Regions from separate parts of the Sporolactobacillus pectinivorans genome, predicted to be linked through region 3. Evidence: riboswitches for the same ligand, from Rfam matches in the RefSeq annotation. Region 3 holds a riboswitch; each other region holds the start of a gene.

Region 1 (7,697 bases), 1.7 Mb from region 3:
GTTGCGAGTTGAACGATACGATGCTCATACTCGTCAAACAGTTAAATTCCTGAGCAATCCGAAGATCGCTGACCGCTTAGATAAAGTATCTTGAACGAGCAGAGAGCCTCTATCCTCCTGCAGCGAGGGAAAAAGTTGAAAAGCGTGTCAGCCACTGTTCACACTGGAATAACGGGCAGCAAAGCAGCTGTTCAGATATGCTTACAATCAGCAATGATCAGCCGATATTTGGAGCTACATAAAAAGAGAAGGTACAAATAGCAGCGACAACATCGAATCAGCAGCAAAACAGAGTTGATTATTACAAAATCAGTTATTCACTAAATTTAGTTTGTAAATTTAATCATTATTCATTGGAGGTTGCATACAGAATGGCAGAGAAAAAACAGGAAAAACATTTGACACGGTGGATTGTTTCAGTGGTTGTCATTGTGGTCGTACTGATTGCAGGTGTGTTCACGTATAATCGCTATACTGCAGGCAATTCAGCCAGCGGAACTACTTCCAAAAATGATCATTATGTTTTAAGACTCGCAGATGAATCCGGTGTCTGTGAAGCACCACAGCAAATTGCTATAGCAAAGGGCTTCTTTAAAAAAGTGGGACTAAAATACCAACTTGTCAAACTGTCGGCGGGTACGAACGGCCTCGACGCGATCACGGCAAATAAAGTTGATGCATCCAATACGATGTTAGCCGCTCTGGTTCAGCCGCTGGCGAATGGTGCAAACTTGAAAATCACAACCGGGTTGCACACCGGTTGTGTCTCAATCCTTACCGGAAAAAATTCAAAAATAACATCGGCGAAACAACTTAAGGGCAAGAAGATCGGCGTCGCTGAAGTGGCCGGCAGTGAAGCGACTTTTACAAAACGGTATCTTGCCAATGCAGGTCTGAATGTCACAACGAATAATTCGAGCGTGCAGTTTGTGACCTACGATGCCTCTGACTTGCCGATTGCACTGTCCAAAGGTCAGGTTGATGCGATCGCCATTGAAGATCCAGATACTGAAATTGCCGTAAAGCAATATGGATTTCATATTTTGGCAAGCATGGCATCTACGAAACCATTCAACACTCAATATTGCTGTGTCGCCTATGTGTCTGATCAATTGGCCCAGCAGCATCCGGAAATTGCCCGCAAATACACTCTGGCAATGCAGGAAGCGACAAACTGGGTTGCAAAACATCAGGCTGAAGCTGCTCGGCTTCAGGTTCAAGACAAATATGTTGCCGGAAATCCATTGACAAATCTGGCAGCTATGAAGACGTATAACTGGGAAGCTTCATATAACGGCGGCAAACAAGACTTCTTGCAAGTGGCTGAGAGTCTGCAGAAGATTGGTGTCGTTTCAAAGGATGTCGATGTGGATGCACTTGTCAACCGCTCTTTCTTGAAGGAAAAAGGCATTCAATAAGAGATTCGGCAATGCAATTAAGAGGGAGGGATTTTATTGGAAAATGATTCATTGTATGTCAAGGGAGCCACCCGACTAAGTGAACGACAGGCCGGACGGGCCTACTTTGCCAGTCTGGCGATCGCCATTACTCTTATCGTTCAACTGGTTGTTCCGAAAAGCGAGGCGCTGCTGACCAAATCATTTCCATGGTATACAGATTTGCTGATTGCAGCTTTAATCATCACTCTGGTATTAGCAACCTATCACACCCTTTTCGGTGGTCTGCAGAAGTTCGTCTATAAAAGTTACTTCATTGGTGCGTCATTTCTAGCCGTCGGTCTGTATAATTTCGTCACACTTAAACTGGCACTGCTTCAGCCAATTTTCTTCCCTTCGCCTGAAGCAATTCTAAACGTGCTGGTTACGGATTGGCCATTTCTGTTAGAATGTCTGGCCTATTCGGCCCGCTTGCTGGCAATCGGACTGCTCATTGGCACCGTAACAGGTCTGGCGACCGGAGTACTGATCGGCTGGTATACAAAGTGGAATTACTGGGTGGACCCCATTGTTAAATTACTGGGCCCAATTCCATCTACCGCATTTATACCGATCGCTCTGTCAGCCTTTGCAACAAGTTTTCAGGCATCGGTCTTCCTGATTGCTTTGTCAACATGGTTCCCGGTAACCGTGTTAACGAACTCCGGTGTTGCCAATGTTAAAAAGACGTTCTTGGAAGTGGCAGACACACTCGGCGCCACGGACTTACAGAAGATTTTCAGAGTTGCCGTACCCAGCGCGCTGCCTAATATTTTCGTCGGCATATTCAACGGGACATGCTCGTCATTTATTACACTGATGACCGCTGAAATGATTGGTGTTAAATACGGTATCGGCTGGTATATTAACTGGCAGCGGCAAATACTGGCGTACGCGAATGTTTACGCCGGTCTGATCGTCATTGCAATCAGTTTCTCATTGATCATTACGCTGCTCTTCAAAGTACGTGACTACTTCCTGAGATGGCAGAAGGGGATTATTAAATGGTAAAAGATGGGCAAATCACGTTCAACAATATTCGAAAAGCCTTTCCAGCGCGTACAGACAGCGGTACTCCGGTCGAAGCCGTACATCACGTGAACGCAGAGGTAAAACCGGGCGAATTTATTGCGTTGATTGGACCTTCCGGTTGCGGCAAATCTACTTTATTACGATTATTAGCCGGTCTGGACCACCCGACCTCGGGAGAAGTGTTGGTTGACGGAAACCCTGTTGAAGGGCCCAGTCGTGAACGCGGATTAGTCTTTCAGGATCCTACGCTATATCCGTGGTTGACGATCGAACAAAATGTGGGATTCGGCCCTAAATTAGCTGGTGAATATCGTAAGAAGCATGATGACATTCAGCACTTCATTGATTTAGTCGGGTTAAAGGGTTTTGAAAAGAATTATCCTTACGAACTTTCCGGTGGCATGCAGCAGCGTGTCGCTCTGGCAAGAGCACTGATTAATTATCCGAAGGTATTGTTATTTGATGAACCCTTCGGTGCATTGGATGCTTTTACCCGGATGAAGATGCACGATGAACTCATCAAGATCTGGCAACAGCGTAAAATCACGATGGTGATGGTGACGCATGATGTCGAAGAAGCTGTTTATCTGGCAGACCGGATTTTCACCATGACACCACGCCCCGCCATTTTGAAAAAAGTGATCGATGTGGAGCTGCCTCACCCGCGCCATCGCGACAGTAAGGCGTTCATTGCTTTAAAAGAACAAGTTCTGGATGTGTTGAACTTCTCAGCTTGATGTGTTTTTTCTGATTCCATTTTAGCTAACGGACTTAAAAAATCCGTCACAATCGGAGGAACTGCAAGATGGTACAAATCAATAGATATGAACATGCAGGGATTGAGCCTCATGATCTCCATGTATGGGAGCAACCTAAGTTACGTTATTGATGACTAACCTTAAAACAGGCCGCTTGCCCGAACGATTTGAGCAGGCGGCCTGTTTTATTATGGACTTTTCCGAAATGATTAGTTCAGCGATACACCGAGAATTTTTGCCACAGTATAAAGATTCGTCCGGTTGACTTTCACAAGTGACTTAATCTGCGAAAGATTTTTGTTTGTGATCGCATTCTGGAGAGCATCATATTGGGCATGAACGTTCTCCGCATAGGTTGCGCCTTTTTTTGCCTGCAGCGGCGGTAAAATGGCTGTGTGGAATTCGTCATGCAGTTGGCCAGCCAGCGTATCAGCCAATTCATAATCTGATTTTTTAATATATTGTTCTACCTTGGTGAACCCACTCAATTCGTTCTCAAGCGCCGTCTTCAGAGACTGTTTGCTCGTACTGCTGCTGTTATTACTGCTGCTCGACTGCGTACTATTATTAGTAGATTGCGAACTTGACGCACCGCCTGCATTTGATGAGGAGCACCCTGCAAGTGTAAAAATGAACAGTGCACTGAAGACAATTGTGATGAATTTTTTACCCATTCCTTTTTCTTCTCCTTTTTCTTCCCTTACTGATTTTTATGACAAAACTAATCCACATCCAGACTCCTGAAATACTTAGCACAATCATGCAAATAGCGCCTATATCAGTCAGCCAGACAATAGAGGTATTTCCTACATACCCTGAATGCAGCGCAAAGATCAGTGTTTGTATCTTCATTGATGCAGCTGAGGAGTAACCGATAAGTGAGCGGTGGTTAAGTAGGATTCCGGTGATAGACATCAGCAGAACAATTAATGAACCCACCATACCAGCCGTATAATGAATGAATCGTAAAATTTTTAACAATGGAAACACCCGCGATTGACTGTTAGTTTTTCAGCAAAACTGCTGATCGAATATACCTTATGTAAAATCTCTACCACTCTCCTTTAATCCTTATAGTTATGAAAGAAGAGCAAAAAAAGAAAAAACACTTGCAATACGGCTTACTAATTTGTTCCATCGCGCACAGCATTTGTCAGCTTCCCAATTTCAGCAATGCCCTTCTAAAAGTATCAACCATCAGCCTGGCATAGGGTGCAAAAACAGCCCCACGTACTGACAAATGCAAGCCCAACCTTTCTTTAACAAAGAGATCCGCATTCAATTCTCTTTCAAGCGTTTTAATACGTGAAGAAATCGTGGACTGTGAGAGCATTAACTCCTTTGCCGCCAGTTGATAACTCTGAGATTCAGCAACAGCCAGGAAAGCGTTCAACTGGTCGATCGTCATCGCAGGATTGGGGTTTATTTCAGTATTAATCGGTGTGCCCTCGCCTCCCTTCATTTTCTGGGCAACTTCTGAAAATTTACCAGTATATTTTTTATCAATTCTCGCGTCAATCATTTTCAAGGTGTGTTCATCATGCAAAATGTCCGACACGTTCCCTTGAAAAAGTTTCCTGAATGAGGGCTGCTTTTTTAGCACTTTCAAACGCACTCCTTTAGATTAAGTTAATGTCAAATTGATCCCATTAAGAAAAATCGACAAATTGAACAACCTAAGAAAAAACAAGCCAAGAGACAAGAAGGCTTGTTTTTTCTTCTTATCTTCTGAACACAATTATTGTGTTCATGGAATTGACACCATACACACTGTGCTGGTTGTCGGGCTTCATCGGGCCAGTCCCTCTGCCACTTTGGATAAGAATATATTAAAATTTGGGGTTAACTACAGAATATATAACTTGAATATAAAAATCAAGATTAATTCATACTATTTTTATATGTTTATTGTGTATTTTGCTTTTCCACAGTAGATCGATTCAAAGTAGTATGCATATAGATAGACAAAATAATTTTCCATAGCGTTGCTTTTATGGGATTTATAAAGATTGAGTCAATGGCTGTATGTCAGTTATTCACGAAACGAGCTGCAAGATATCGCCCATTTTTTATATTTTTACACGTTCTTATTTTTCCATTTATACTTGGTTCAATTTTTATTCCGAGAAAGTTGAAATTTTGCTAATGAAGAATATCTTCTATATCAATACGAGCCAATATGTTTTAACATATAGTGAAAAATGAAAGTCGATATACCTATTAGAATAATCGTCATTAAATAAAGATAAACATAAGATAATTGTTCAACAACAACTCCGCCAAGTATTGGTCCAAGTGCTCTTCCCAAAGTGGATGACATATTTACAAAACTTTGATAAGATCCTTTCTGCTGAGTGGGGGCAATCGTACTGATCATGGCCGGTATCGCCGGAAACGCAAACATTTCACCAAAAGTCAGTAAAACGATTGCCACTATGAATCCCGCATACTGCCGACTGAACATGAGAACGACGAAAGATAAAATAAACGAAACAATGCCTATATCAATTTGTGCTTTGTAAGTATGAGCCGCTTTCTTAATAATTTGTGAAATAAATGGCTGACCTAAAATAATAAGCACTGCATTGATTGTCCATAAAAAACTATACTGCTTTATTGAAATATCTAATTCTGGTAAACGAACCGAAATATTGCTTTGCCATTGCACATAACCGGTCCATATGATGAAATAAAGAAAGCAAATGATAAAGACGTTGATGAACTGTTTATGACTTCTACGATCCATCTTTGCCCTCTTTGTTTTTTCAGGATGACTTTGTAGATGAACAGCCTCTATATTTTTGTAAAAAAATAAAACAATCGTTAAAAAGGCTACATATAACAGCAGGTTTGCTGTAAATATAAGAGAAATATTGATATCAGCGATGAAACCGGCAATCGAAGTCCCAACAGCCACCCCGATGTTAAGTCCGAGATAAATTGAATTAAATACATAACGATGATCGTAGCCGGACATGCTGGAAGCAAGCGAATTAATGGATATAACAATGATACCTGTGCCTAAACCGAGTATTATTAAAAATACTGCGTAAAGAGGCCAGCCGTGATTCATAACTAAACCAATGAGTGAAATAATCGAGGTAAACAATCCAATTAAAATCGTTTTATAGCCACCTATTCGATCAAACAGCCGTCCGCCCCAAAAATTACCGATCAACGTTGTCATTGAATTCAATAGCAGCACAAGGCCAGCCACACTCAGTGATTTTCCTAGGTGATCGTGCATGTAAATAGTATTTAACGGCCAAATAAAACTAACGCCTGCATTATTTAAAATTGATCCAGTGACTAACCATTTTAACTTTGAATGCTTCAAGCTAACCCTTCCTCATTAGTGCTGTTTGTCTATCATTGCCTTGTATAAGTTCATTCGGCCGATAATTTTCTTCCTGTTATTTTCAATGATTTTTCGTTTTTCATCAAGTTTTCGTAAATGACTTTCTAATACTGCCGAACGTTTCTCTAATACACTTCTGAGTTCAACCTTCCCGGTCAAACTTCTATTCTCACTGATACAACCTTCTTTTCCAAAATGGACGATCTCTTCTAACGAGAGTCCCATTTTCTTTAAACCTTTGATAAATTCGATAAATGCAATGTCTTCGGCGCTATAATTTCTTGCACCTGAACAATTCTTTTTAACTTTAGGAAGTAAACCTATTTCTTCATAGTAGCGAAGTGTATAGGCAGACATCCCCGTCAACTGCGAAACATCACTGATTTTATTCATATGACCTATCCCCTTTTTCGTAGTATAAGAATTAGAGTTACCTCTAAGTCAAGAGCAATAATCAAAATTCTTCTCATAAACTTGGCTTTACCTTCTAACGCGTCAGGGTAAGGAAGCAAAAGCCAGATAAACCAAATTGATATGGTAAAAAGGAAGAAAAAGGGTCTCGAAAAAGAAGCTTATTCTGAAACAGGTGCAAAACTATCAACAGTTTCATTCATATCAATTCCTGACTGAAAAATCCATTACTTCTCTATAATATAGATATTGTGTATATTATCATTATAAAAGCCCAACTGTGCTATCTCTGAAGGGCACTTAGGACAAAACCGAGGGACAAGATTGCTCAGAGCGGGGCAATAAAATAGAGAGCAGATTTACACACCACTCCCTATCTTAGCTCTCTCTATCTTGACAAAGGGACCACTTCCTGTCTGTTCGTCTGCCAGATCACTTGTTTTGTCCTTTGTGTTCGTTATTAACCATCTCGCCACTGACTGATCCGTTCGGTAGTTTACCTTATCCAGGATACGTAATGCCGTTTGGGGATTACCTTCGTCTCGGAAGTAATCTGAATGGTGTATGTAACAACAGAATCCGACTCAATTTCACACTGCCATCGCAGATAAACTGCTTTGAAAAATAAACAACGCATCCGCAGTAAGAAGGACGGCGGATGTGTTGCGAACAACTTTTCTGATTGTCGCGGCACGATGCTCT
Region 2 (7,697 bases), 530 kb from region 3:
GCTGAGCCGGGAAGAGTTTGCCGGTTCTTACGGAGCAGACCAGGAGGATTTGAAAAAGGTGGAATCTTTTGCAAAGGGCCATCATTTAAGTGTGAAAGAGGTTAATGGCGCTGCCGGAACGATCATTCTTTCAGGCAAAACGGCTGATTTTAATCATGCGTTCGGTGTTCAGTTGCAGCGATACAAACATCCGAATTTTACCTATCGTGGGCACAGCGATTCGATCAAAATTCCAAAGGACCTTGCCGGGATTATTGAAAATGTTTTTGGACTTGACAATCGTCCCCAGGCAAGAACGCATTTCCAGATTCTCCGTGAGACTAAGAACGCGGTTCAGAGTCGGCAGACATCGAAATCGTATACACCAGAGCAAGTCGCTCAACTATACAGTTTTCCCACCGACAGCAAGGCAAGTCAGCAATGTATCGGGATTATTGAACTGGGAGGTGGGTATAATCCAAGTGAGTTGAACGAATATTTTACAGAATTGGGTATTGATGCACCGGTAGTGATTGCAGTTCCGGTGAATGGTGCCGGCAATCAGCCGACTGGGGACGCCAATGGTGCGGATGGTGAAGTTGTTCTGGATATTGAAGTAGCGGGGGCGGTTGCACCGGGAGTGAAAATCGCTGTTTATTTCGCTTCCAATACGGATGCTGGTTTTCTGAATGCAATCAACAAAGCTGTTCATGATAACGAAAATAAACCTTCTGTTGTTTCGATCAGCTGGGGCAGTGCGGAGAGTAATTGGTCAGAACAGGCGATGCAAGCGATGGATCGTGCGTTCCAAGACGCTCGTGCGCTCGGTGTCACAATTTGCAGTGCGGCAGGGGATCGCGGTTCTTCTGATGGTGTCGATGACGGTCTCGTTCATGTAGATTTTCCCGCATCCAGCCCGAATAATCTTGCCTGTGGCGGCACAAGGCTGGAAGGGACAGGGGCGGTCATTGCGGACGAAACCGTTTGGAATGACGGGCCGGACAGTAGCACGGGAGGCGGCGTCAGCCAATATTTTGCTCTTCCCGAATGGCAGATGTCCGCTCAAGTGCCGCCTTCTGCCAACCCAGGGGCAAAGGTTGGTCGCGGAGTTCCGGATGTTGCCGGCAATGCGGATCCCGAAACGGGTTACCGGATTTTAGTGGACGGGCAGCGGACAGTCATTGGCGGGACCAGTGCTGTTGCACCGCTTTGGGCAGGACTTATCGCTCTGATCAATCAGGATCTCGGCCGCCCGGTTGGATTTATGAATCCCACGCTATATGGAGGATCTTCACGTTCTTCACTGCGAGATATCACAAAGGGAAATAATGATTCAAGCCGGGAAGCTAACGCTTATGATGCCCGTACAGGATGGGATGCGTGTACCGGTATGGGAAGCCCTATTGGTACAAATCTTGCCGGTGTCTTTCGGGTATAACTGAAGCAATGAAATTCAGCAATAACCTTAGCGAGTGAGATGAAATGAAGGACTCATCTCACTCGTTTGCCGTACCACGGCTCATTTATAAAAACTAGAATAATAAAAATTAGGTTCCCACAAATAAATCAGCCGTCACGGAAAAATATCGGTCATCCTGTAAATAAATCAGTCGTCACACAAAAAAATATCGGTTTTCACAGTCGGAGGATCGTATAGTCCAAATGAACATCCTCATTGCCCTGGTCCTTTTTATCTGCATAACACCCAAATCTAAAACCGGAGGTGAAAGCTTTCTCTGACCTGAAAAAAGCTTGAATTTTTTGTCGGTCCTTTTTTAAAAATGTGACCTTGATCGAAGGGATCTGTATTCGTTTTCCAGTTCTGTTAACGTCAATTCAAAAAGCTGCTTTCCGTCTTTTTTGAATACATCTGCCTCGATCAGCTGATCAATAAGTTCTTGACGTCTAATCTCCACAACCTGTCGTAATAAAGCACTCATTTAACATGTGCTCCTTTCTTGTGTGAAAAAATAAAACCTTCTCTTCAGAAAAGAAGAGAAGGCGATCTTTTAGATCTTCTCAACTTATCTTCAAAGCAAAACACTTATTGGAATTAGCACCGTGTCTACAACGACCGGTTGCTGAGGTTTCATTGGGCCAATCCCTCCGCCTCTCTGGATAAGTAGGAAAGTTATTCAATTGACCTCATCATAAACGCATTAATCACGGTTGTCAACTATGAAATGAAACCATATATACTTTTGATGAATGATGATCTGTAAAAATTCAAAACGGTCACCTGTTTCACGGGTGGCTGTTTTAAGTTTCCCGGTACACTATCCATTTTTATGGAAAAGAAAAGAAAAGTTAAGCTTATTTTAAGACAGTTAGGTGACAATCGTACTATGAGATGGCCATTCTGAACTATCAAAAACGCAACGGCTGAGGAGGAACTTTGCTTGGACAGGTTGAAGAAAAAAACATTGGATTATTATTTTCTTACCGTTACTGTCTTTTCACTGCTTTTGAATTTTTTTCTGTTAAACAAGGCCGGAACAAATGAATACTACACTATAGCGGTCAAGAGCATGATGAAGAATTTCCACAATTTCTTTTATGCGTCATTTGACCCGGCAGGATTTATTACAGTGGACAAACCGCCGGTCGCACTCTGGCTTCAGACGTTGAGCGCAAAGATTTTCGGTTTCGGCAATTTCAGCGTCCTGTTCCCGGAAGCAGCGGCAGGTGTTATCTCCTGCATGATTCTGTATCAGATGGTCAAGAAGAAAGCCGGTCGGACAGCTGCCTTTATCAGCGGGATTTCACTGGCACTGACACCGATTTTTACAACTGTTGCCAGAACCAACAATGTGGATAGTATCTTAATCCTGACTCTGATGATTGCCGCGTGGGCGGTTGTCAAAGCGGCCGACAGTGGAAAAATGCGCTGGCTGATCATCAGTGTCCTGCTTGTCGGCATTGGTTTTAACGTCAAGATGCTCGAGGCGTTTATGGTACTTCCGGCCGTATATCTTTTCTATTGGCTGGCCATGAAAACAGGCTGGAAGAAAAAGCTTATCCACTTAGGACTGGCTACCGTTGTCCTTGCCGCAGTTTCCCTGTCATGGGCAGTGATCGTCGATTCGGTACCTGCCAGCAACCGTCCTTACATCGGAAGCAGTCAGACGAATTCCGTACTTGAACTGGCTCTCGGTTATAATGGGATTTCACGGCTGACCGGGCAGCGGAGTTCGGGCAGTACAGGTATGCAGGGGGGGACGTCCGCCGCCAATCGATCAAGAACGTCTGTTTCCAAGACTGATCAATCTGGAAGCGGAGATAGTATGTTTCCGCCACAGGGGCAAGCAGAAATGTCGGGGAGAAATATGATGCGGGCAGGGGGGCAGCAGGGCGGCATGTTTGGTACCGGGGAGGCCGGCCCACTCCGTTTGTTCTCAAAATCTCTGTCCGGCCAGGCGAGCTGGCTGCTGCCGTTCGCTCTGTTCGGATTGATCGGCCTTGTCGTTGATTTTATTCGCAGGAGGCAATTGACGCAGCAGCATACCTTTGCTATTTTCTGGTTGGCCTGGCTGCTTCCTGCAATGGTTTTCTTCAGTATTGCCGGTTTTATTCATACGTACTATCTCAGCCTGATGGGACCGCCGATTGCCGCACTAGTGGGAATTGAAGCCATCACGCTGTGGTCCTTCTTTAAGCTGGAAAGGAATTCCTGGACCAGCCTGCTTCTGCCGGTGGCTGCCTGTATCACCCTGTTATTTGAAGCACTGATCTTCTATCAAAACAACATCTCTTCGGTTTGGACGGCACTCACGGCGGTTGCCGGGGTTCTGTGTCTTGTATTTGGGCTGATCTGGCGGACGAGCAATCAACAGGGGGCCAAGCGGGGGCTTGCTATTGCAGGTTTGTGTGCTTTGCTTCTTCCGCCTTTCTATTGGACCATGCCCGCAGTATTGAACCAGACAAACAGTTCCATTCCTTCGGCCGGACCGAGTTCGGTGACTGCCGGGGCAATGGGCGGATTTCCACAGCAAATGGGTGATGGACGTTCAATGAACTTTGCAGGCGACGGCCGGAATCAAATAGCTCAGCAGGGATCAGAAACATTTCAGCAGTGGAACGGAAACAAAAGCGGAAGTAGGATGAATGGAGACTTTAATTTCCGCCGCAATGCAGGTGCAGGACGGCAAGGTAATTTCGGTTTCGGAATGGGCGGGCAGGTAGATAACAAGCTGCTCAGTTATCTTGAAAAAAATGATCATGGAGAGAAATTCATTCTAGCTGTTCAGAGAGCGCAGTCAGCCTATTCGATCATGCTTAAGACAAATTATGCGGTTATGACCATGGGCGGCTTCCAGGGCAGTGATCCTGCAATGAATGTGACCAAGCTGGAAAAAATGGTCAAAGCGGGAGAAATAAAATATTTCCTGATTTCTAGCGGACAGGATGGAGCGCAGAATCCGAGTGTCACGGCATGGATACAGAAATACTGTGTGAAAGTACCGGCCAGCCAATGGTTCAGTCAGAATTCCGGTAGCCAAAACGATTTTGGCGGCCAGTCGGCACTTTATGAATACAAAGGCTGAGTTATGCTGCTGGGTCTCTAATAATTGTCTCCTTTTTCTGCGAGCGGTTAAATAAGTTTTAAACTGTAATTTATGCGTGTGGAACGATCAGATCTGTTGACGGATTCCATTCTCATTTTGTACATTTGAAGTAGGCATACTATCTGATGCTAATCACGGACGTGTAACAAAAAATAAGGAGGAATATCCAATGACCGAGGAACGTACGGGAGTTGCAACGGTTGGCGGCAGTCCAATTACTTTGATCGGCCCGGAATTAATGGTGGGCGAACAGGCCCCAGATTTCAGAATCAACAAAGATCTGACTACGGAAGCCGGTCTCTCGGATTACGAAGGAAAAATTAAATTAATTTCTGTTGTTCCTTCGCTGGATACGAAGGTCTGTGACGCCCAGACACGCCGTTTCAATGAGGAAGCCGCAAAACTTGGTGAACTTGTTGCTGTTTTGACCATCTCTGTGGATCTGCCCTTTGCACAGAGCCGCTTCTGCACGGTTGCCGGAATTGACAATCTGGACACCCTGTCAGACTATAAATTCCGTTCCTTTGGCCAGAGTTACGGCGTTCTGATCAAGGAACTTCAGCTGGACATGCGTTCCATTTTCGTCCTTGATGAACATAATACGATCCGGTATGTTCAGTATGTTAAAGAAATGCAAGAGCATCCGGATTACGAGGCAGCACTCCATGCTGTCAAAGCACTGATTTAAAATTAATCAAGCAGTCAGCCTAGTTTCAATAAGATCATAAATATTTGAAATAAAAAAACATAGCCATCCACGCTATGTTTTTTTATGCTTATCAACCTAGATTCCCGGAAAATTATAACAAGGTGTCTGAAAATCTGTACCAATAAAGGATTTTTAGCAAAGCACCATTTCTTCATGGGTATAATTATAGAAGCTGCTGTTGGTCAAAAAAATTAGTATCAGGGTTTTTCGTGACCTTGGTATAAAGACACGGGAATACAAGTATCAACTTGAAAACGAAATCAAATCATCCAGACTACCGGTTTATTTTGTAAATCGGCCTCTCAATCTAAAAATCCGACATGTTACGGAGAACACGGTTCTTCCCCACCTGAAACTGCTAAAATGCAGGTAAAGGGAAGGAGGGGTTCAGTTGAAACTGAATATAGACATCGATCCGGAGTTGCTTGAGGAGCAGGTTGTCATGCATATACGGCGAGTGACGGAAAAAGTGGAGCGAATCCGGAAAATCGTTGAAACCGACGAATCAAAGGGCACTATCGCGGTCGTGCGAGATGACCGTCAGTACATTTTACCGTTGCAGCAAGTGTCACATCTAATGACTGAGAACGGAAAGATTGTAGCCGTTTCCAGAAAAAGAAAGTATTTTTATAAACAATCTCTGAAATACTTTGAAACACATGCCAACTCCGGCCGATTCATACGCATATCGAAATACTGCCTCGCAAACATCGATTGGATGGATTTCTTTGAGGCGGGTTTCAGCGGTAATCTGATGCTGAATTTTAAGAATGAGTGGAAAGAGACTGTGTCTAGAAAATATGTCGCTGATCTCAAAAAAAGACTTTTTTAAGGAGGTAAAAAGGATGGCTTGGATCGCTCACTTATTGAAAATATTTCGGAATGTATTGATCGGTTTTGGTATTGGAGCCGTTTCAACCGCTGTTTATTTGATCATTGCACTGCGTCTCCGACTTCCGGTACTCAGTACGGGATTAATGCTTAAAGAACTGCTCGGGTCGATGGCTTTCGGAGCGTATTGCGGCATTATTTCATTTGTTTTCGAATCGGGGAAGAAAAATCTGCGGAAAGAAAGGGTTGCCCTTTTTCTATTTTGGCGGACCGGATTGCACTTTCTGCTCATGATCATTGGATTTATGATTGCCGGACAATGGCTTGGCTGGTTCCAGACTGGTTATTCCTTTATCTTCTGGCCGCTATTTTCATTTTTATCTCTGTATCTCTTGATCTGGTTTTTTTCCTTCCTGTACAATAGAAACGTAGCGATACAGCTCAATAAGGGTTTAAAAAAGTTATAACATAAAAGTCTTCAACTTGTAATGAAACGTTTTCATAACTCATGCACAAAGCGTATACTATGATCACGAAAGACTATTGTGAGAGATTTTTGCCAGTCAGGAGTGGATATGTGATGAATGCTGCTTTTTTGATCACACCAAAAAGCGAAGTCAAATTTGTATACGATTATTGGACGATGCGTCAGGCCATGGAAAAAATGGAGCATTACCGTTATTCTTCGATCCCGGTTTTGAACAAAAAAGGGATTTATGTAGGCACGCTGACCGAAGGAGACCTTTTGTGGGAATTAAGGGATAATGAAGGGCTTGATTTTCAGGGAACCCGGGAGGTTTTGCTGAAAGAGGTTCCAAGGTACAGGGACATCAAAGCGATCTCGATCGATGTCGAAGTCGACGATATCATTGAGACGTCCCTGAGGCAGAACTTTGTACCGATCGTGGATGACTTAGGGGTATTTATTGGCATTATCAGAAGAAGAGAAATCATTTCTTATTTGTTGGAGTTACGGAAAGAACAACATTTTGATTTAAACGATGTTAAATGAAGCATGTTCAGGTGTTATAAAAAAATTCTGCTTCATTTCACTGTTTTAAAAAGGGCAAAATAGTCCGATATAATTTTTCTGAGTGGACGGCATAACTGGTATGATTTTCTCCATCCAGTAATTGCAGTGTACTGTTAGGCAAATGTTCAGCTATATACCGGGTATGATCGGCCTTGATCAAATCTTTGCTTCCTGCCAGAACGAGGACAGGAAGCTTTACTTTTTTTAGATCATCAGCGGAGATATCTGGCTCTCGAAGCATCAGGCCGATCTTCCGGTCTCTCGTGATCAAATAGGCTAACCTAAAAAGAAAGAGGTAGTTTGATCTGATGCCTGAAGGATTTAAATTGGCACCGCAGACGATCAGCTTTGATAATAGTCCAGTATACTGCCCTGCCAGCAAGAGGCCGACGATGCCGCCATCACTGAAACCGACTAATATGGGCCGGTCAATCTGCAATTTTTTAATGAAGCAGGCGATGTCATCAGTCATTAATTGGTAGCTGATGTCTTTTACTGTTTCACTTTCTCCATGGCCTCTGCTGTCAATCGCGTAAACCGTATAAGATTCAGAGAGCCTGCGGATCGTTTTATTAAAAAT
Region 3 (7,697 bases):
ATCGCCGTATCAGCTTCATCCATAAAGTGATCGAAGCGCTTCATCATTTCTTCTTCACTTCCGTAAAAGGCACAAAAGTTAAGATCGCCTTCGTCAATATCCTCCTGCTGGTCCACAAAATAATCCATCAGAATATGCAGGCCCTGCACCCATGGAAAATAGCTGCTTCTGATCATCCCGGCCAGTTCCTTCATCCCACGCCTTTCTGAAGCTGCGTAGGAAACAAGACAAAAAATGCCAAGAGTGGATCCGGAACAGGCGGCAAACTCATACCAGCTCATCGCCGGAAGCCTGTCTCTGTATTTTTCGAACCAGGCAACGAGCATAGGTACACGCTGATCTTTTTCAACATGTTTATATACCTGCAGATCACAATAGTATCCGGCCAGTTCCTGCAAATAGGGACTTATTTCTTTAAACGTTTGCAAATGTGAGAGAAGCGACTGGCAGGTTGTGACGAGATCCTGTAGATAGCCTCCATCAGATGTCACTTCACGCAATCTGTAATAATCGGAGTATTCCGTCCCGGGTGTCAGGGCATCCAGCATCGACTGATGCAGGCAGCGGAAATCTTTCGGGTCAAGAGAGCCGCTGCGGTCGCACAGGTTATCCAGATAATCGCTGATTGTCTGGTAGGCGACGATGAATGAAATCACTTCTGTCCTTCGATCACCTGCAAGAAGGCTGTAAATCGCACCACCTTCACAGTGAAATGTTTTCGCCTTAATGCTTGCAAGTGCCTGGTTGCGCAATTCCGGATCAGGAATTTTCTCTGCCTTCTGTTTCCAGTTTTCGAGTTCGCTATGTACACCGGGAAGTACTTTTCTGGAAACTTGAACGATCAGTTTTAATGGTTCGGATGGTACGGCCATAAAATCCGTCCTCTCTTATGTCAATACGACGCTACATCCTACAAACATTCGCTGCGTCTGACTGCAGTCTGCCTGCGCCAGCCCATTCTTAAAACTGTTTCTTACCGGGCCTCTCTTTCATTATACTCATATTGTCCAAAAAAAGTTTTCATCTTCTGTTCTAACCATCCTGATCCGAGAAAAAGCGCAAAAAACCCTCCACCAATTCAATTGATGGAGGGGTACAATGTCAAAAATTCTCAATTCTGACCGGCCTGGATTCCGGAGAGGATCTGCTGCTTCAATAATTCTGCTTTATCTGTTTTTTCCCACGGCAAATCAATATCAGTGCGTCCGAAATGACCGTAAGCCGCCGTCTGGCGATAAATCGGGCGACGCAGATCCAGCATCTTGATAATGCCTGCCGGACGAAGATCAAAATTGTTCCGGATCAGATTCACCAACTGCTCTTCCGTCGCTTTTCCAGTCTCGAATGTATCCACCGAAATAGAAACCGGCTGCGCTACGCCGATCGCATAGGCGAGCTGAACTTCGCATTTATCAGCCAGACCGGCCGCGACAATATTTTTCGCAACATAACGTGCGGCGTATGATGCCGAGCGGTCCACTTTTGTCGCATCTTTCCCTGAAAAAGCACCCCCGCCGTGCCTGGCGTATCCGCCGTAAGTGTCAACGATAATTTTTCGCCCGGTCAATCCGGCATCACCCTGTGGCCCGCCAATGACGAATCGGCCTGTCGGGTTTATGAAGAATTTTGTATTTTCATCAATCAGATTTTCAGGAACTGAAGGATTAATCACATACTGATGCACATCTTTCTTGATTTGTTCCTCGGATACGTCGGGATCATGCTGCGTGGATACAACAATCGTATCAATTCTGGCCGGATGTCCCTCTTCATCATATTCAACGGTGACCTGGGTTTTTCCGTCAGGGCGGAGATAGGTCAGTTCACGATTTTTCCGGACATCGGCCAGGCGCTTCGCCAGCTTATGTGCAAGGGAAATCGGCAGCGGCATGAGTTCCGGCGTTTCATTAACGGCGAAACCGAACATCAGCCCCTGATCTCCGGCCCCGATTGCCTCAATCTGATCGTCTGTCATTTTGCCTTCGCGCGCTTCGAGTGCCTGATTAACACCTTGAGCGATATCTGCTGACTGTTCTTCGATCGAGGTCAGAATTGCACAGTTTGACGCATCAAATCCGTACTTCGCATCATTATAGCCAATCTCCTTGATTGTCTGGCGGACAACCTTTGGAATATCAACATAAGTCGATGTAGATATTTCACCAGTGACAAGAACAAGTCCAGTATTTACCGCTGTCTCACAGGCAACCCTCGCGTTGGGATCGCCCCGCAGAATTTCATCAAGGATTGCATCTGAGATCTGGTCGCAAATCTTGTCCGGATGTCCCTCTGTCACCGATTCAGAGGTAAACAGCCGTCTTGAATACTTTTTCGTCATTTCACATTCACCCAGCCTTTCGAACATTATATGAGGTTAATTAAAGATTCGTCAAACGATGATCCACTACCGGTTCGCTGACGGTTTTACTTCGGAAACGCGGCGCCCGGCTAAAGATGCGCGAATCCCGAGGCAAGTTAACGGTACCCGATCCCTCTTCTTTTTGTTTTCAAGGCATGAAAAAAGCCCAGTCCTAATAAGGATAAGGCTAACTCTCTAAATGCGCCTCTTATTATCAGAAGAACAGAAAGTTCCTCTGCAGGTTAGCACCGTGCCATATCGGCCGGTTGCCGGGTTTCATCGGGCCTGTCCCTCCGCCTACTCGGAATAAGAGCAGCCGTATTATAAATCCTATGATAAAGCAGGGATATAAAAGTGTCAACTGATAGTCAGATTCTCGGAACCTCATAAGCATTATTTAATATATTGTACTATGAGAAAAAATTCACAAAAAGTCTTCCCCTGTTAGAAAAATATAATTTCAGTGTGCTATACTTAAGTTGTCAAATGGAATTCCAAATAGGAAGGGATGTTAGTGATGAATACAACCATCTCAAAAACGCCCATCTCTGAACTGTTGAAAGCAAGGAATACGTTTGTAAATTTATCTGCGGCGACGCTTATTGAGAAAGCGTTTTCTAAAAATGAAGGCGTTTTAACGGACAAAGGATCTCTGGCTGTGACGACTGGAAAATATACCGGCCGGTCACCGCTGGACAAATTTTTTGTAAAGGATGAGACGACGACAGACAAAATTGACTGGACGCGCAATCAGGCAGTCAGTGAATCGGTATTCGAAGGCCTTTTTCAAAAAGTTGTCCACTATTTAACCGAAAGGGAGGCTCGTTTTGTCTTTAAAGGTTTTGCCGGTGCGGATACGAAACATCGTCTGCCCATACAGATTATCAATGAGTACGCCTGGCAGAATCTCTTCTGCCGCCAGCTGTTTATCTCACCGACTGCAGACGAACTGAAGAACCATCATGCAAACTTTACCGTTCTTGCGGCTCCTGGCTTTAAAGCTGATCCGGCGACAGACGGCACCCGCTCGGAAGCATTTATTATCGTATCGATCACACACCGGACCATTTTGATCGGTGGGACGGAATATGGCGGTGAAATCAAAAAGTCAATTTTCTCAGTGATGAACTATCTGTTGCCGCAGGAAGGCATTATGTCGATGCATTGCTCCGCCAATCAGGGAAAAAACGGGAATGTTGCTCTTTTCTTCGGGCTGTCCGGAACCGGCAAGACAACATTATCCAATGTGCCTGACCGCGATCTGATCGGTGACGACGAACACGGATGGTCAGCGGACGGCATATTTAACATTGAAGGCGGCTGCTATGCCAAAACCATACGTCTCTCTCCAAAAAAAGAACCGCAGATCTATGACAGCATCCAATTCGGAACTGTGCTCGAGAATGTCATCGTCTTCCCCGACCGGTGCCCGGATTACGACAACGGCTCGCTGACAGAAAATACTCGCGCGGCTTATTCACTAAATAATGTGTCAAATGCACTGATCCCAAGTGTCGGCGGACATCCGACTGCCATAATCTTTCTGACAGCCGATGCGTTCGGTGTGCTACCGCCGATCAGCCTGCTGACACCGGAACAGGCAATGTATCAGTTCCTTTCCGGCTATACAAGCAAACTGGCCGGCACTGAACGCGGCGTTACTGATCCGGAAGCAACTTTCTCAACCTGCTTCGGTGCACCGTTCATGCCCTTGCCGGCGTCAGTGTATGCAGAGTTGCTAGGGAAGCAAATCAAGGCGCACAGCGTAAGCGCTTACTTGGTTAATACCGGATGGACCGGCGGACCATACGGAACGGGGAAAAGAATGGAGCTGGCCTACACGCGGCAAATGATACAGGCTGCCCTTGACGGGACGTTCACCCATGCAGAAACAACGACGGATCCTATTTTCGGGCTCCACATCCCAAAAACATGCCCGGGCATCCCTGACAATGTACTGATGCCATGGAAAACATGGAGCAATGCGTCCGAATATGATCGCTTTGCCCGCCAGCTCGCCCGGAAGTTCAAGGACAATTTCAGACATTTTCCGGAAGCTTCCGAAGACATCCGCTCGGCAGGTCCTGTTGCCAACTGATATAGACTGTTAACAATAATCCAGCACCGCCCCCGATCACCACGGAGACGGTGCTTTATTCTGTCAGATTTTCTATTCTGTGCTGGACAAGCCGGTGCATGCGGATGGCCTCTATTGCGCTGGTCAGCACACGGTCTTTCATCAGAAAACTATACCTTTTATCCGCCTGTACTTTCTCTGGAAGCCTGCTAATAAATACAGGACCTTTTGTCTCCAGATAATTATTTTTCAGATCAATCCGGTCAATTTCAGCATAGTAGATATTCTTAACAATTTGTTCATTCCTGCTGCTCACTTCATACTGGCCGACAAGAATCAGCCTCGCCACATGTCCGCCTGTTTCCTCAAAAACTTCTCTCTTCGCGGCGTCTTCAGCCGTTTCATTCAACTCAACTTTGCCGCCCGGAAATTCAAAACCGCGCCTGGAATGCATGGTCAGCAGCCACTGCTTATGAAAATGGCAGACCACCCACACATGTTTCGGGCAGCTTGAAAAGGGCATGCCCTGCAGAGAAAGTTTTACCAGATTGCCGTAATAGTCATAAAATGTTTCGATATCACTCAAATCTCAAACCTCCCCAACGTGCTGAGATTCCCCCCCTTGGAGATCACATCCACAGCATCGTCTCAGGCAAATACAAATGCCTGAGTTTATTTTAACACTTCTCCGGCCCGAACAAATTTTTCTAGCCAATATCTTTTCCCCGCCACTCCCGAAAATGCTTCCATTCATACTCAAGTTCGGACAGTGTCCATGTACTTAGCCTCGATGGATTATCGATTGCCTGATTATCTTTCAGGAGTTTAATCAAATGAGCTTTGCGTTTTTCCACTGCTGTTCTCAATAGGTTAATCCGATTCATCATCAATGCGGGACAGCGCCAAGTAATCGCTTACATTAAAAGGCGGCCAAACATCCCTTCCTCCCTTCTGAAACATTCTTTTTTGTTAAGCCAGTCATTGAGTGCAGTATGCACGAATTTTCAATAGTCTAATCAAAAGTTGTTAATCTTACTTTACTATACAATACAACAAAAGTGCGGAAAAGGATTCAAATAATTTAAAAAATGGAACTTTGGTCTGATGGAATTTTAGAAAGAGCTAAGGGAATTCAGCAAGGCGCCTGAATCCGCGTTTCCTTCTCTCTCAGCAATAAAACAAAACGGCCGCCATGGCCGCTCAGTCACTTGCATAGGATTGATTGTCAGGCGTTGACAGTACGTCTCTGCCGTATGTTCTCCTGAAAGGCTGCTTTTTCCTCTTTGGACATTTTCTTGTAGTCGCTGATAAACGCTTCGTACTTAGGCATAATTTCTTCCATGCTGCCATAGCCCTCGACCTGTCCGTACTGAATCCAAAGCGCTTTTTCACAGAACTTCTTCATCTGGCTGATGGAGTGGCTGATAAAAAAGATCGTCTTTCCTTCTTCCTTAAACTCGTTCATTTTATCCAGGCATTTATCGGCAAAAGTTTGATCACCGACGGATAGAGCCTCATCAATGATCAGAATATCCGGGTCAATATGAATGGAGATGGCAAAACCAAGTCTTGAACGCATTCCGCTCGAATATGTTTTGACTGGCTGATCGATAAAATCGCCGATATCCGCAAATTCAATGATATCAGGAGCTAATTCCTTGATTTTATTCTTATTGAACCCGAGCATCAGACACTTCAGCTCGATATTCTCCCTGCCGGTCAGTTCTCCCTTCAGACCCGAAGCAATGGCGATTAGCGCCGTTTCGCCCTCAACCGTTACCGATCCTGATGTGGGAGGTACGACACCCGCAATAATGTTGGACAATGTCGATTTTCCGGAACCGTTAACGCCGATTATTCCGACAACATCGCCTTTGTACGCGTCAAAACTGATATCCTCAATCGCATAAAACGATTTTCCATAACTTTTGGGAGAAATAAGGTCGAGAATTTTCTCAGAGTTTTTGCTATACATTTTATATTTTTTCGTGATGTGGCTTACGACGACTGATTTTTCCATAATGGCTTATCCACCTTACAAATAGTCTACGAAATGGTCTCTGAATTTCAGATGAACCACTGAGCCGAAAATAAACATTAGAATAACGACACCCCAAAAGTAAACCGTATATTTGAGATGCTCAATACCGTACCACGATACGCCGAGCAGTGACGCCCGGTATCCCTCGACGAGGTAGTACATCGGATTGAGAATCATAATATGCTGAACAACGGCAGGCAAGTTATACGGAGCCCACAGAAACGGTGTCAGATAGATCATCATCCGCATCAGTGAAATCAGCACTTGCTGCAAATCGCGGACAATGGTTGTAAAAGTCGACGTAATCAGTGACACGGACACTAGAAATGCCAGCGCCGCAAACATGAAATAGGGCAGCTGAATCATATAGATGCTGATCTTATATTGGGTAAACTGCAAAATCACAACGACGATCCCCGTCAGCATTAGATGCTGATAGAATTTTTCGAAGATGACATAACTCGGAATCGTACTCATTGGAAAATTCATTTTGGCAATAAACCAGATCCGTGAATAAATGGATCTTCCGCCTTCCATGACCGCCGAGTTGAGAAAAAACCAGAGAAAAATTCCCGAAATCAGCCAGATAACGTAAGGGACCGCGTCGCCGTTTCCCACGTATACTCTGGTGCTTCGATGCAAAATATAACCAAAAACAAACCAATAAATAAAAATCTGAATCGTTGGGTTAAGGATCACCCACAGCATACCTAAATAGTTGTTGTTATTCTCACTTTTCAGTTCGTAGAGCGACAGCCGCCTGATCAGATAAAAGTTGCTTAGTTGCTCCCTGATCACTTTCCAAGCAGATTTCATATTTTAATCCTTCCAAACATCCCAATAATGAGTGCCTTTTCAAAATAGGCCGAGAAAACTTCCATCAAATACTTTAACACAGCTTCGTCAAAAAAGAAAACCGTACTGAAGTTTTACCTGAACCTATTATAACAATGGGTTCCAGCTCCTGAATCTTGCAGAAACCAGGAATATTGGCCGATCGTATGATTCATATTTTTCGGGGCAGACTATCAACGGTTATCTGAATGCTTAAACCTTTCTCTTATTGAGGGTTTGTTCGAAGTACCCTCAATGACAAATTTACCGATTACCCCGGAGGAACGAACCTTGCTCAGCGTTCTGCTCTTTCTCAGCTATTTTCTGCTCTTATTTATATTTTTCGTCTGTGTGCTGCTTCGTATGGACATGTTTTCCAAAATAAT
Region 4 (7,697 bases), 1.8 Mb from region 3:
CGCTTGGAAGGCGATGTATCCGTGACAGGGTTAAAACTGCGACATCATGGGGAATATTTTCGATGTCTTTCTCTTGGGAACAGATTAACCTGCTGCGTTCCGAAGCAATGAAGCAACGGATAATTTAAAGAAAATATTAATAACTGCTTTCTCGTATTACAAGCTTTGTCCCAAGGGTCACCCTTCTGGGTACTTCGGGATTTTTTTTTCATATTTTTGATCAGTAAATCAACGCCTTCCTCACCCATCGATTCAGTATACACTTTTACTGTGCTTAACGGCGGGAAAGAATATTTAGCAATTGAAATATCATTAAAGCTAATGATCGAAACCCGCCCGGGCACATCAATATTTTCCTCATGGAGTGCCCGTATGGACCCGATTGCCATTGCATCATTTGCAACAAAAAAAGCTTCAGGAAGTCGATCACCTAACTCTTGAACGGCTTTCTTCATCAGTTCATAACCGGATTCAGGTGAAAAGTCCCCGGTGTAAATGCATTCCGGCGATTGATTCAGCCTTTCTTTAATGTAGTCTTTAAAAATTTTTAACCTGGGATCCTTAAGTAATACGTGATCATTTGTATATTCAATACCGGCCAGTAAACCTATTGTCTGTACTTTCCGGGCAAGAAAATGATCAATCACTTGTTTGATGGAGTGTTCGAAATCTGTAACGACACAATCGTATCCTAAAGACAAGGTGTCAAAATCGACAAATACGATCTGTTCGCATGCAGCACTCAGATTTTTTATTTGATCATTACTAAACTTACCTATAGCAATCATGCCGTCTATATTGGCGTTTACATCGATATGCAACCGTTCATTAGGCAGAATATGTACGAATTCGTATCCCATGCTCTGAAGCTTATTCTCTACACCTAAGCGGATGGATAAATAGTAAAGATCATTTAATTCTTCCTGCTCCGTATACCAAAGGACAATTGCAATTTTCCCCAATGACTTTTTCTTTTGAATCTTTTTCCTGTATTTTGAATAATTGAGAGTTTCCGCCGCCTCAAAAATCCGTTTTCGGGTTGTTTCAGAAACGGATAAGGTTCTGTCATAATTAAGCACTCTTGAAACCGTGGCGCTTGAAACGCCTGCTTTTTTTGCAATATCTTTAATGGTGGCCAAATGTCCACTGCCCTTGTTCATTCAACCGTTAAGTTAATAGGTGAAGACGAAAAATAGTCCGATAGTATTCGGTAGACAAAGCTAATACAAAAATAAACCCTAATACCCAACATAATAAACACTTTAACATAAAGAGACATTGTTATACAAGAAGGTTCGTTTGATAGGAAGTTTTGACGATGCAGCGCATTCAGACAGTCAGTCAGATAAAAATCAGGCCGTCGTTGCAGAACAGTACAATGACGCCGATTTTGGCCGGGTTCCTTTGCGTATCCGTTTACGGGTTCTAAAAAAATGAAGGACTTTCCTGGCGAGACGGATCGCTTGTTGATATATCGTTAAGGTACGTTTTGTCTCAGAAGGCAAGGAGGCTTATCTTATTTTTCGGGAACAGGGAAGCTGATACTCACGTCCGTCAATCGAAAAACGTCCGTCCGCGATTTGCCCGGCGACGCGGCCGACTGTTGCACCGAAACAGGCATACTGCAGTGGATAACCGTCAAATTGTTCGAAACCACGCACGATGTCGGCCGATGTGCCGTTTTTATCGGGCACTTCAATGCTGTTCAGTGTGGCCGTAGTTCATCACTTTAATTCGTACACTGCGGTTGTTTGTCAGGCAGTACTGCCAGACGATATGCCCCCGGCAGACACCGAATTCATTCTTTGTGATTTCCATGGCTGTGGCACCCTCCTTATTATTATGATACGGACGCCGCGAATCGCATAAATGCCGCGTGTCCCTTTTCAGTCCGTTTATAGACACCCGCGTCTTCCAATACCCGTTCAAAGACCCTGCCGACTTCCTGCTTCAGGATGCTGCTGACATTATCGGAGGTCAATTCCAGATGGCGCACTTTTATTCGGTCCGCCCAAGCTTTGTGATAATCTTTTATGTCATTTGACTCGTTCAGAAGATACCGACCGACTTCCAGCAATTCCGGTTTCAGCCGCGGCGGTAAAATAGCCAGTCCCATGACTTCTTCTATCAGGCCGATGTTTTCTTTTTTGATGTGCTGTACGTCCTGATGCGGGTGATAGACGCCGTTCGGGTGCTCCCCCGACGTCTGATTGTCTCGCAGTACCAGGTCCAGTTCGTAAAGTGCCCCGTTCCTGCGGGCAATCGGCGTGATCGTATGATGCGGTTCACCGTCTGTCTCTGCCCGGATGCCAACCGCTTCGTCGGAATAATGACGCCAGCCGTTCAGAATTTTTGTGGCCAGCTCGATCAGTTGTTCCTTGTTCGCGGCAGTCAGGCGGATTACTGACATCGGCCATTTTACAATCCCGGCCTGCACGTTGTCGAAGCCGGCAAACGTCAGTGGTGTCTCGATTGGAACCAGCGTCATCGGAAAAGTGTGCCGGCCGCCCTGATAGTGTTCGTGGGACAGAATCGACACGCCGACGATTGGCAGATCCGCATTGCTTCCGACAAAATAATGCGGGAAGCGATCAATCAGTGAAACCAGGCGTACAAACGTGTTCCTGTTAATTGTCATCGACTGATGCCGACTGTCAAGGAAAATACAATGCTCATCGAAGTAGGCATAGGGTGAATACTGAAAGCCCCATAACTCGTGATTCAGTTCGAGGCGGATAATTCGATGGTTGCTTCGTGCAGGGTAATCGGTCCGTCCAAGATAACCTTCATTTTCCATACATAGCTGACAAAGCGGGTATCCGGAGTCCGGCACTTTTTAGCGAGAGCAATCTTTTTCGGGTCCTTCTCCGGTTTGGAGAGATTAATTGTAATTTCCAGATCACCGTATTCAGCCGGTGAGCGAAAATAGATATTCTTCCGGATCGCCTTGGTCTTGATATAGTCATTGAGTCTGCATAGGCGGTAAAAATAGTCGGTGGCCTCCAAAGGACCATGGCTTACATACTTTTTCCAGAATATACGGTTGACGACGGAAGGAGGAGGCGTAACGAGATCCATCAGCTGCGCGCCAAGCCTATCGCGAGAACTTTGATTGTCATCGATCCGGTGATTCCGGACGGCGAACGCGACGAGATTGTCCTTCAATTCAACCAGTTCTGTTCTGTCCGAAACGGGCGCTTTACTTTCACCTTCTCCAACCAGGGCCAGCACCCGGTTAATCAGATAGCGCCGGTCCGTCTCTTCATAGTCGCTATGTTCAATAAGCTGATCGACAAAATATTCGATTTCACGGCTCTCACTCACTTCGCTTTCTCCTTATCCTGGTAGCCTCTCGGATGCTTCTGATGCCAGTTCCATGCTGTGCGTATGATCTCATGTATGTCATCGAAGTTTGGCTCCCAGTGCAGGATCTCGCGGGCTTTGACACTCGCCGCGACCAGAGTTGCCGGATCTCCGGTTCTTCTTGGCCCAACCTCAGCTGGAATCTCCTTACCTGTTGCCTCCCGCGCCGCTCCAAGAATCTGTTTGACGGAGTACCCGGTTGCCGATCCAAGGTTGAAGCAGTCGCTTTTCCCGCCCTTCACCAGATAGTCGACGGCCAGAATATGCGTGTCGGCAAGGTCTGTAACATGCGCATAGTCGCGGATATTGGTGCTGTCCGACGTATCGTAATCATCACCGAAGATCATCAATTTCGGACGCTTTCCAAGAGCCACCTGCATCACCACAGGGATCAGGTGCGTCTCCGGATGGTGGTCCTCACCGATGCTTCCGTCGGGCTTGGCACCGGCGACGTTGAAATAGCGCAGGGCAACAAAACGGATGCCATAGGCCTCATCAGCCCAATGAATGATCCTTTCTATTGCCAGCTTGCTTTCGCCGATCGGCACCTGCGGGTCGCTTTCCAGGATTGGCGTGTGCTCTGGTATGCCATATGTGGCGGCTGTGGAAGAAAAGACAATCCTTTTTATACTAAAATCTTGCATGATTTCAAGAAGACTGATCATGCCGCCGATGTTATTATCGAAGTATTTCAGCGGTTTTTCCATTGATTCACCGACGAGTGAATTGGCGGCGAAATGGATCACGCTGTCAATGGGTTCCTTTTCAAAGATACCGGCGAGAAAGTCTTTGTCACGAATGTCACCTTCATAAAAGACGGCCTGATCGGCGACCGCAGCCCGGTGCCCGGTGGACAGGTTATCCACGACAACAACCGAACGGCCCTTTTCGATCAGACAATCCACGGTATGCGAGCCGATATACCCGGCACCGCCGACAACTAAAATTGACACGGGTCATCAAACCTCCTGATTCATTAATTTCTTCGCACCGTCGGCAATTTCTGCCACATAGAACGAAGGAGCATAACCGATGGTTTGCTCGTACACGTCGCCGACTCTCTGTTTAAACATTTCAGCGGCCGATTTATGAACAAGGGGGCAATGGCGCAGCCGCCGAATCCTGCTCCGGTCATCCGGGCGCCGAGTACGCCTTTTTGCTTCCATGCGGCTTCCACCAGCGTATCCAGTTCTTTTCCGGTCACCTCGTAATCGAATTTCAACGAGACATGCGATGCATTGACAAGTTTTCCAAATGTAGTCAGGTCATTGCGCTTCAGAGCTTCGCGCGCTTTGTTAGTCCGAAATAGGTGGGCGATTATGGAGAATTAGCGAATAACTTACTGGTTTTGACTTTGAAGTCAATTAAATCGACCAAAAATAAAATAGTACTTATTACTTTCAGCAAACCCGCTGCCCATTATTTGACGCTTACTCTAGGAATTATACAGGAAAGGAAGCTATTGAAAATTTACATGTTGCATTTAAGTCCAAAGGCTATATTTCTGATAACTTAAAATAGAGGGACACGAACCATGTTAAATACAGGTTCATGTCTTTTAAAGTTAGTGTCTAAATTTTTTTGAAGATGACTATTTTTGATTCCGGATGATGTTGTTCCAAAATGTTGATAAATGCTTGATATAACAACAATTTAGAGCTTTTTCAAACACGGACACCGTCGGAATGACCTAATTAGTTTACGGTGTCAGCAGTGTTTATCCATAATGAACAACCGTCATCTACACAGCAGATGGCGACTATTATGTCTATTTTTAAATGGGTAAATACCCCTGTTTATTTCATTAATCATGAAAGCTGTTCCGCTACTATTTTTGATGCGGAGAACCGTATCATAAGTAAATGAGGTTTTTTGTTAAAAAACAAACGTCCCTATAGTTGTATAAAGGAACGCGTTAATATTACTTTAATTATTTTAAAATTGCTCTTCCAATAAATTTTGACCACCTATAAACATAAACCATGGATCCGGGCGGCCGTACAGATCAGAAACAGTAGACTTTGAGAGATAAAACTAATAAAACAGATAAAAAAAGTATGAATATCTCTTGTTTTTTATAAAATTGTTTTGTATTATTTTATCTAAAGTAAAAAACTTAATATATCTTATCAAGAGTGGTGAAGGGACTGGCCCTATGAAACCCGACAACCAGCATTCTGAGGAGGAATGTATTGGTGTTAATTCCAGCAGATTAATCTGAGAGATAAGAGAACAAAGTGCTTAATAAAATAAAAAAGCACAAAGCCGTTTTCTTATTCAAAGCAAACGGCTTTTTTGTATCTTATTTTTTTGGATTAGAAAACTGAACATAAGGGGGCTTGATTAAAAATTCTCAGGAAGTTGAATTCAAAAATAACTTTAAGCATAGGGGGTTGTTATTTCTGAATAAAAAACAATGATCATTTCACTCTCTGCACGAGCGATTGCCATCAATGTCATTGCTGGAACAGTTGGTGATACATACTATTGACCGTTCCCCACTTGAAAATTCTATTTTGTTTTTGGATGCATTTTTTAAAGCGGGTTCAAGAATGATAGCAAGCCTTTTTTATTAAATTTTGTGTATAGGATGATGAGTATGAGTAATTTATGGAATGAAGTAGAAAGGTTGAAAGATTTCAGATGGATTGATTTGTCTCATGGATTGAACGATGAAAGCCCATATTGGGGAGGTATGCCGGATGGAGTACGTGAGATAGGAAAAACGGTATATGATTATGATCAGGAATTGAGACTCAGAATTCAAACCTTCAAATTTCCTGGTCAATTTGGAACCCATATAGATTATCCTGGACACTTTGTTCAGAGTGGTAAGCTTTCTGATCAATTTGGCATAAAAGATTTAGTGTTTCCACTGATTGTGATTGATGTTTCAGAAAAGGTTAAGCAAAATTCGGATTATGAGTTAACACTGGCAGACATTGCAGAGCATGAAAAAAAATATGGAAGAATTCCGGAACATTCCTTTGTTGCACTTCGCACAGATTGGAGCAAAAGATGGCCAGATGAAAAGGCTTTGTCAAATCTAGATTCAGATGGAAATGAACATTGCCCTGGTTGGACAGTTGAGACCTTAAAATTTTTGTTTGATGAGCGAAATGTGGCGGGAAATGGGCATGAAACTTTGGATACTGATGCTTCTGTCGGGTTTCTGGCAGTTGGTGATTTGGTCAGTGAGCGCTTTGTTTTGGAAAGAGGAAAAATTCAGGTCGAGTTATTGACAAATCTGGATCAAGTCCCGCCAGTAGGTGCAGTTATCTTTATTGCTTCTCCTAATATCGAAGGAGCAACAGGACTTCCCGCTAGAGTATGGGCAATAACAGAATAAAAAATAACTAATTAGCAAAGAAGGATAAAATATGGGAGAGAAAAAAACACTTAAAAAAAATCAGTTAAATTTTCTAGAGGTTATCGCACTGTCTATAGCAATTCTTGCGCCTACCTTTGCAAGTTCAATGAACTTTGGGCTGATCGCTTCAAGCGCAAGCTATTCTGTCAGTTTAGTTTTCATTATTTCAGTTATTGCATTGCTACTTGTTTCGGTAGCATTTGTTAAATTTGGCAAAGAATTTGTTTCCGCTGGCTCTGCTTATACATATGTGGAAGCCGGCTTAGGAAACAAATTTGGTGCAATAAGCGGTTGGGCACTTTTGCTTACTTATGCAGGTTATACGAGTGGTTGCTCATCAGCATTCGGGTATTTATTCAGTGATTTTATTCGCCAGCTTACAGGAATAAATATTCCTTGGGTGATTTTCGCCTTATTAAGTTTATTGTTGATCTGGTATATTACCTATTATGATATCAAAGTAAGCACTAGAATCATGCTCTTTATAGAAATTTTTTCTGTTCTCCTAGTTTTGGGTATCGCAATAGTTGTATTGATAAGGGTAGGTACAACAACCGGACTTAGTGCTGCACCTTTTAAATTTTCTAATGGATCATCTCTTAATGGTATCGGTGCCGGTATGGTTGCCGCCATATTGAGTTTTGCAGGATTTGAAGGAGCGGCTAGTCTTGGAGAGGAAAGTAGGAATCCGAAAAAATACATTCCTGTTGCAATTTTGAGTACTGTTATCTTTGCTGGAGTAATTTACATTTTTGTCAGTTTTGCCGAGATTAACGGCTTTGGTGTTACGAGTGCTGGTCTGAAGGCATTCACAAGTTCCGGCTCAACAATCGTAGAATTATCGAATAAGTATGCCGGTGCCGTGTTCACGGTAATTATCACCTTTGCTATCAGCATTTCAGCATTTTCTACTGCATTAGGTTCCAGTACAGCAAGTAGTCGAGCTCTTTATCAGTTAGCAAAA

The links. A riboswitch is a leader RNA that binds a small molecule or an ion and turns the genes downstream of it on or off. The one in region 3 is predicted to bind S-adenosylmethionine.
Region 1: linked by a shared signal. The riboswitch ahead of COP04_RS07150 (LysR family transcriptional regulator) and the one ahead of metK (methionine adenosyltransferase) in region 3 are both predicted to bind S-adenosylmethionine.
Region 2: linked by a shared signal. The riboswitch ahead of COP04_RS13030 (Fur-regulated basic protein FbpA) and the one ahead of metK (methionine adenosyltransferase) in region 3 are both predicted to bind S-adenosylmethionine.
Region 4: linked by a shared signal. The riboswitch ahead of COP04_RS06620 (cyclase family protein) and the one ahead of metK (methionine adenosyltransferase) in region 3 are both predicted to bind S-adenosylmethionine.

Annotation. Positions count from the first base shown of each region.
Region 1 is NZ_NXGA01000001.1:1,479,657-1,487,353, reverse strand. Features, by position in the region: gene COP04_RS07175 (ABC transporter substrate-binding protein) at 372-1,418, shown strand; gene COP04_RS07170 (ABC transporter permease) at 1,455-2,447, shown strand; gene COP04_RS07165 (ABC transporter ATP-binding protein) at 2,441-3,205, shown strand; gene COP04_RS07160 (hypothetical protein) at 3,436-3,900, opposite strand; gene COP04_RS07155 (hypothetical protein) at 3,893-4,207, opposite strand; gene COP04_RS07150 (LysR family transcriptional regulator) at 4,380-4,829, opposite strand; SAM riboswitch class I at 4,945-5,051, opposite strand; gene COP04_RS07145 (MDR family MFS transporter) at 5,391-6,563, opposite strand; gene COP04_RS07140 (MerR family transcriptional regulator) at 6,579-6,977, opposite strand.
Region 2 is NZ_NXGA01000001.1:2,679,192-2,686,888, reverse strand. Features, by position in the region: gene COP04_RS13035 (S53 family peptidase) at 1-1,417, shown strand, start outside; gene COP04_RS13030 (Fur-regulated basic protein FbpA) at 1,755-1,919, opposite strand; SAM riboswitch class I at 2,001-2,104, opposite strand; gene COP04_RS13025 (ArnT family glycosyltransferase) at 2,379-4,523, shown strand; gene tpx (thiol peroxidase) at 4,714-5,232, shown strand; gene COP04_RS13015 (LytTR family DNA-binding domain-containing protein) at 5,645-6,085, shown strand; gene COP04_RS13010 (DUF3021 family protein) at 6,099-6,551, shown strand; gene COP04_RS13005 (CBS domain-containing protein) at 6,665-7,096, shown strand; gene COP04_RS13000 (alpha/beta fold hydrolase) at 7,134-7,697, opposite strand, start outside.
Region 3 is NZ_NXGA01000001.1:3,214,163-3,221,859, forward strand. Features, by position in the region: gene COP04_RS15770 (tetraprenyl-beta-curcumene synthase family protein) at 1-872, opposite strand, end outside; gene metK (methionine adenosyltransferase) at 1,112-2,338, opposite strand; SAM riboswitch class I at 2,565-2,672, opposite strand; gene pckA (phosphoenolpyruvate carboxykinase (ATP)) at 2,877-4,457, shown strand; gene ytkD (RNA deprotection pyrophosphohydrolase) at 4,513-5,022, opposite strand; gene tagH (teichoic acids export ABC transporter ATP-binding subunit TagH) at 5,662-6,456, opposite strand; gene COP04_RS15800 (ABC transporter permease) at 6,472-7,293, opposite strand; gene COP04_RS15805 (hypothetical protein) at 7,567-7,697, shown strand, end outside.
Region 4 is NZ_NXGA01000001.1:1,379,476-1,387,172, forward strand. Features, by position in the region: gene COP04_RS06595 (LacI family DNA-binding transcriptional regulator) at 45-1,139, opposite strand; gene COP04_RS06600 (aldose epimerase family protein) at 1,512-1,694, opposite strand; gene COP04_RS20440 (hypothetical protein) at 1,696-1,818, opposite strand; partial or broken gene galT (UDP-glucose--hexose-1-phosphate uridylyltransferase) at 1,841-3,324, opposite strand; gene galE (UDP-glucose 4-epimerase GalE) at 3,321-4,316, opposite strand; partial or broken gene COP04_RS06615 (galactokinase) at 4,323-4,666, opposite strand; SAM riboswitch class I at 5,487-5,594, shown strand; gene COP04_RS06620 (cyclase family protein) at 5,963-6,712, shown strand; gene COP04_RS06625 (APC family permease) at 6,744-7,697, shown strand, end outside.